DNA from 2 places in the Sphingomonas sp. CFBP 13706 genome. Region 1 is predicted to be linked to the other one. Evidence: riboswitches for the same ligand, from Rfam matches in the RefSeq annotation. Region 1 holds a riboswitch; the other holds the start of a gene.
The links. A riboswitch is a leader RNA that binds a small molecule or an ion and turns the genes downstream of it on or off. The one in region 1 is predicted to bind thiamine pyrophosphate.
Positions count from the first base shown of each region.

Region 2: linked by a shared signal. The riboswitch ahead of IFS44_RS11645 (TonB-dependent receptor) and the one ahead of thiC (phosphomethylpyrimidine synthase ThiC) in region 1 are both predicted to bind thiamine pyrophosphate.

Region 1 covers NZ_JACYVM010000003.1:200,336-203,549, reverse strand. Annotated here, with positions in the region: gene IFS44_RS07550 (sterol desaturase family protein) at 315-599, shown strand; gene IFS44_RS07545 (DUF2141 domain-containing protein) at 505-954, shown strand; gene IFS44_RS07540 (MipA/OmpV family protein) at 1,024-1,887, shown strand; TPP riboswitch at 1,976-2,083, shown strand; gene thiC (phosphomethylpyrimidine synthase ThiC) at 2,123-3,214, shown strand, end outside.
Region 2 covers NZ_JACYVM010000005.1:205,983-209,196, forward strand. Annotated here, with positions in the region: gene IFS44_RS11645 (TonB-dependent receptor) at 1-2,009, opposite strand, end outside; TPP riboswitch at 2,080-2,168, opposite strand; gene IFS44_RS11650 (FadR/GntR family transcriptional regulator) at 2,333-3,055, shown strand.

The DNA.
Region 1 (3,214 bases):
GGCGCATGAACTCTGCAAAATCGATAAAGATTTGATGAGGATCCGGTGTTCGGACATAGATCAGGGCGGCGTTGAGTTTGCAGGCGCACAGGCCGTCGCGCTTTGCAGCCGCGTATCCGGATGCCGCCGGTTTCGATCATTTTGCGGGGGCGATAGGCTAGAGTCAGTGCAAACAGGTGGAGCACCGGCCGGGCGTCGTCGACCGAGGATCTGAATGGCAACGGCGTTCGATCCGGTCCCGTTGCTGTGATAATTCCGCTACGGGTCGTCGCGATTCCGACCCTGGCGGTGCGCTCGGTTTGGCTCTGACGGTCATGACCGTTATGGAGGGGGCCAATCCGATGGGCCGGGAGGTTTTTCCCCGGTTCATGTGGAGGGGAGCATTGGGGACATGGCTGATCACGGCCAGCCGCCATCAGCCACATCATGAACGATACAGGTGCAATTATGAGCTCACTTTCCGGTTCTGGGATCGGCTCTGCGGCACCGACCGGGAGCACGGCGATGCGGGCAGATCGCATGCCAAGGCTGCCGCGCGTGCTGGCGGCGGCAGCGGTCTGGGCCGTTCTGGCGGCGGCGAGCCCGGTCACGCGGCTTGACGTCGAGGTCGACAATCTTCGCTCGGCCAAAGGCTTGATCCGTATCTGTCTGACCGCCGACCCCGACAATTTCCCCGCTTGTGTCGACGATGCCAAGGCACTGACCCGGACCCTGCCCGCCGCGGTCCGGACGACGAGCTTTCCGGGCCTGCCGCAGCGCGGCTATGCGCTGGCGATCATCCATGACGAGAACAGCAACTCCAAGCTCGACACGATCGCGGGCATCCCGCGCGAGGGCTATGGCTTCTCGAACAACGCCGCGGTACGCTTCGGACCGCCTCGCTTTTCCGCGGCACGGTTCATGCTCGCCGGTGATGCTGAAATGCAACAGGTCAGGATGCGTTACATCTTCTGACGGATTGCAACGGACCGAATGGGGTTGCCCCGCGTTGCGCGGTGGAACCTTTTTGTCCGGAGCCCGTCCTTGCGCGCATTCTCACTCGTTCTGACTGCCGCAACCGCGGCAGTCGCCCTCGCCACGCCGGCACTTGCGCAGACGGATCCCAATCCGACCCCGCCAATCACCGATCCCGCCGACAACAACCGCATCACGCTCGGTCTCGGCGTCGCGTCGCTTCCCGATTACGAGGGTGCGGACAGCAACAGCTTCACCCCCGGCGCGGTCGCGATCGGTACGGTCCGCGGGCATGACTTCTTCACGCGCGGTACGCAGCTCTACGTGAACCTGATCCCCAATACCGGATCGGTCGGTATCAACTACGAAGTCGGTGTCATCGCCGCGGTGCGTACCGATCGCACGGGCCGGGTCGACAACCGTCAGGTCCGCGCGCTCGGCAAGATCGACACGGCCTATGAAGTCGGCGGCTTTGTCGGCGTCGGCAAGACCGGCGTCATCACCAGCGATTACGACACGCTGACCGCGCGCGTCGCCTATATCCACGACGTGTCGGGCACGCACGACAGCTATGTCATCACCCCGCAGGTCAACTACACCACGCCGCTGTCGGTCCGGACCCTGGTCGCCTTCGGCCTGTCGGCGGATTATGCGGGCAAGGGCTTTAGCCGGACCTATGCGGCGGTCACGCCGATCGGCACGATCAACAGCGGTCTGCGCACCTATGACATCAACGACAGCGGTTTCCGCCGGGTCAACGTCTCCGCCTTCGCGTTGCAGAGCCTGTCGGGCGATCTGCGCCGTGGGTTCGGCGTCGGCGCGGGCGTGCTCTACGGCCGCATGCTCGGCAAGTACAAGGACAGCCCGATCGTCGCGGACGTCGGCGATGCCGACCAGTGGCTCGGCGCGGTGGGCCTGACCTACACCTTCTGATCGCAACCCGCCGATCGACCCGAAACCCCGTGCGGCCCGACCGCGCGGGGTTTTTCGTTTGCGCCCCCGTCCGTTGCGCCTATGCTCGCCCTACCCCGGGGGAGCGCCGATCCGCGCTTGAGAGGAAGGCAGGAGCCTTCGACCCGCTGAACCTGATCCGGTTGATACCGGCGGAGGGAGGGAGCGGTCGCCACAGAACCGCATGCCTTGCTCCGAGACCTTTAGGAGCAAGCGCATGGCCGATTACGATCCCCGCATCCCGACCGCCGATATCGGCGTCACCACCGGCCCGATACGCGGCTCGCGGAAGGTTCATGTCGCGGTGCCCTCCAGCCCCGACGTCCGCGTCGCGATGCGCGAGATCGTGCTCGACCCGAGCTGTTCCGAGCCGCCCTTGCGGGTCTACGACACCAGCGGTCCGTACACCGACCCCAGGGCGACGATCGACATCAACGCCGGCCTGCCGCAACTCCGCCGCCAGTGGATCGAGGCGCGCGGCGACGTCGAAAGCTACGACGCGCGCGCGGTCCGGCCCGAGGACAATGGCCAGCTCGGCCCCGACCGCTCGGGCGGCGTGCCGCAATTCCCCGGCAGCATCGCACGCCCGTTGCGCGCCAGGGCCGGCGCCAATGTCAGCCAGATGCACTATGCCCGCCGCGGCATCATCACGCCCGAGATGGAATATGTCGCGACCCGCGAGAATCTCGGCCGCGCGATGCTGAAAGAGTATAAGCGCGACGGCGAGAGCTTCGGTGCGTCGATCCCCGACTTCGTCACCCCCGAATTCGTCCGCGACGAGGTCGCGCGCGGCCGCGCGATCATCCCCAACAACGTCAACCACCCCGAATCCGAGCCGATGGCGATCGGCCGCAACTTCCTGGTCAAGATCAACGCCAATATCGGCAACTCCGCGGTCGCGTCGAACGTCGCCGCCGAGGTCGACAAGCTCGTCTGGTCGATCCGCTGGGGCGCGGACACGGTGATGGACCTGAGCACCGGCCGCAACATCCACGACACGCGCGAATGGATCCTGCGCAACAGCCCCGTGCCGATCGGCACCGTGCCGATCTATCAGGCGCTCGAAAAGGTCGGCGGCGTCGCCGAGGAGCTGACCTGGGAGATCTTCCGCGACACGCTGATCGAACAGGCGGAGCAGGGCGTGGATTACTTCACGATCCACGCCGGCGTGCGCCTCGCCTATATCCCGATGACCGCCAAGCGGGTCACCGGCATCGTCTCGCGCGGCGGCTCGATCATGGCGAAATGGTGCCTCAGCCACCACAAGGAGAGCTTCCTCTACGAGCGCTTCGACGAGATCACCGAGATC
Region 2 (3,214 bases), on a different contig from region 1:
ACACTGCCGAACAGCCGTCCGTCGTCATAGGTCCCGCCGCCACCGACCTGGACGGTCGGGCTGGAGACCGCATGCCGGCCGCGGGTCGGCAGATAGTCGTCGCCGACCGGCAGGTCGTCGCTGATCCGTGCGCGCAGATATTCGCCCGAGACATAGACGCTGACACCGCGCGCCGGGCGATAGTCGATCTCGGCATCGATCCCGTAGGAGCTCTGCCCCCCGGCATTCAGCGTCGAATTGACCAGCGCGCCACCATTGTTGATGACCGTCGCCAGCTGGCGGTTCCGGAAATCATAATGGAACCCCGTCACCGATGCGGACAGCGCTGTACCGATATAGCGATAGCCCAGCTCCTGCGAGACCGCATATTCGTTCTTGAGCGCGGTCGTCCCCGCGCTGACCAGCGCACCGCCCGCATAGCTGTCGTAGAGCGTGAACTCGTTCGGCGTGCGGAAGTTCGTCGTGATGTTGGCGAACAGCTGCTGCCGGTCGTCGATCTCGTAATGCACCGCCGCCCGCGGCAGCGCGGCGAAGCTGTCGAGGCGGACGCGGTCCTGCGGCCCGGGCAGGTAGTTGCGCCCGCTGCGCAGCACGTTGACGCCCTTGAACCCGATATCGACCGCAAGACGCGGGGTCAGCGTGACATGGTCGGCCAGGAACGCCGCCTTGGTCACCGTCACGGTCCGCTGGTTCTCATAGGCGAGCAACCGGCCGTCCGCGGTCCGGATCGCCTTTGCGCGATACCCCCAGCGATCGGCCGGTTCGCCGTCGGCGCCGACCGCGGTGTAGGACTGGACGACGCGGTCGGTGCCGTGATCGAACCACAGCCCCGCGGTCAGCCGGTGGATGCCGCGCTCGATTGTCAGCGTGTTGACCGTCCCGGCGCGGCGCTGGTCGCCGGTATAATTGCCCAGCACCGTCGCGACCCCGTCGACCGCACCCGGCAGCGCGATCGGATCGGCGAGCGGCTCGATGCCGAGGAAATTGCCGGTCGTGCCGAGCTGCGTCCCATAGGGCGAATTGCCGTAGCCGAACTGCAGATAGCTGGTGCTGTCGAGCGTTACCCCTGCGCCCAGCGCCAGATGCACCGGCGCCGACGCATAGAGGTTGCGGAACGGCGCACGGTACAGCCGCCAGTAATTGGTGTTGCCCGCGCTGTACCGCGCATCGAAGTTGAAATCGCGTCCCTGCGCGCGCCATTCGGCGAGCGTCGGGCTGCGATAGGTCGACGAGTTCGCGTCGTTGAACGACAGCGCCAGGCTCGCGCGGTTGCCGTTGCCCCATTCGCCGAGCAGCTTGGCATCGACATGTTGGCGCGTGTCATGGCCGGCACCGCGCCAGTTGTTCGCGCGCGTGTTCGAATAAGAGACGAAGGCCCGCAGCCCCGTCTGGCCGATCCGTCCGCTATCGAGCCGGACGAAGCCGCGCCGCGCCGCATAGGATCCGATCGACAGGTCGACGAGCCCGCGCGGCGCCGCACTCGGATCGTCGAGCCAGAGCGACAGCGACCCGCCCGCACCGCCCAGGGTCGGCGACGCGATATCGACCGCGCCCTGCGCCAGCGCGATCCGCTGGAGATTCTCGGTATCAGCGAACTGCGAGGGATAGGCGTAATAATAGCCAATGTCGTTCTGCGGCGCGCCCTCCATCGTCACGCCGATCTCGTCCTGCCCCAGCCCGCGCAACGTCAGGCTCGAACTGGTCGACAGACCGTAAGGATCACTCGACGCGACGGTCGCGCCGGGCAGGAGATTGACCAGCTGGAACGCGTTGAGCGTCGGCGCCTGCTTGGTGATGAACGCCGCGGCGATCGCGCTCTCGGACTTGGGCACCGTCTGGTCGGGGAGCAGCCCCTCGGGATCGAGAAGGCCGACCACGCGGATATCGACCGGGTCGGCGCCGTCCCGCGAATCCGCCTGCGTCTGCGCGCTGGCGGGGGCGAAGGCCACCACAGCAGCAAGTGCCACTGCCAGCGCAGTACATGCAACACGGGGCGGCCGGCCCGTCATCAGGTCAAATCGAAGGATCATCACGGTCTTGCGTCCACTCCACACGGAGGGACGACGGACGCGCCGCCAGCCCTCCCTACGCCGGTATCAACCGGATCAGGTTCAGCGGGTCATGGGCTGCAGCCCACCTCTCAGCCGCGCGTCAGCGGCCCCCCGGGGAGCGCGCCGTCTAGGCGGTTCGGTCTTCCGGGGATAGCGTTATTGCCCGTTCGCCCTTCCGCAGCGCCTTCCCGGCACACGCGCGGCAGAATTATATGACAATCCACGCCACCCAGACGCTTGCAGTGGGTGACAGCCGGACCGGTTTGCGCCACACAGGCTTTATGGAGCGTGTGCTGACCGACGTCGTTGCCCTAGAGAATCGGGATCTGGGACGGAACCTTACGCATGGCATGCTCGACCTGCTCGGCAAGGCCATCGTGACCGGCCAATATACGGATCGGCCCTTCCCCACCGAGGCGGAGATCGCGGTGGCGCATGGCGTCAGCCGATCGGTCACCCGTGAGGCGGTCAAGATGCTGACCGCCAAGGGACTGGTCAGCGCGCGCCCGCGACAGGGCACGATCGTCCAGCCAGCGAGCAGCTGGAACCTGTTCGACACCGATGTGCTGCGCTGGCTGCTGGACCGCAAATTTTCGGTCGAGCTGCTGCAGCAGTTCAACCAGTTGCGGATCGGGATCGAGCCTGAAGCGGCAGCGCTGGCGGCGCTGTATCACACCGAGCAGGACATGGTCGCGATCGAGGCGGGGCTGGCGCGGATGGCCGCTGCTGAGCGCAGCTATGACGATCCGCTCGACGCGGACATCGCGTTCCACGTCGCCGTCCTGCGCGCGTCGCGCAACCCCTTCTACGCACAGTTCCAGTCAGTGGTTGAAACCGCGCTTCGCACCTCGATCCGCTTCACCAACCGGATCAAGGGGCGCAGCGCGAACATCGCCGACCATGCCGCGGTCGCCGTCGCGATCGCCGCGCGCGATGCCGATGGTGCGCGCGACGCGATGCGACGCCTGATCGGCGACGTTCTCAGCCTGATCGCCGAGGCCTGACACCCGAATCGTCGCGACCCGGTGTACGATCAAGGGACAGCACCGTGCGACGCCGTCACTCGACCTGATCGCGCTTTTCACTTATCGAGACGCGGTGCCCTTGGGCCCGGTGCCGCGAGTCGAGATTTGACAAGCGCCGGAATAGCTCGAAGGACAAAT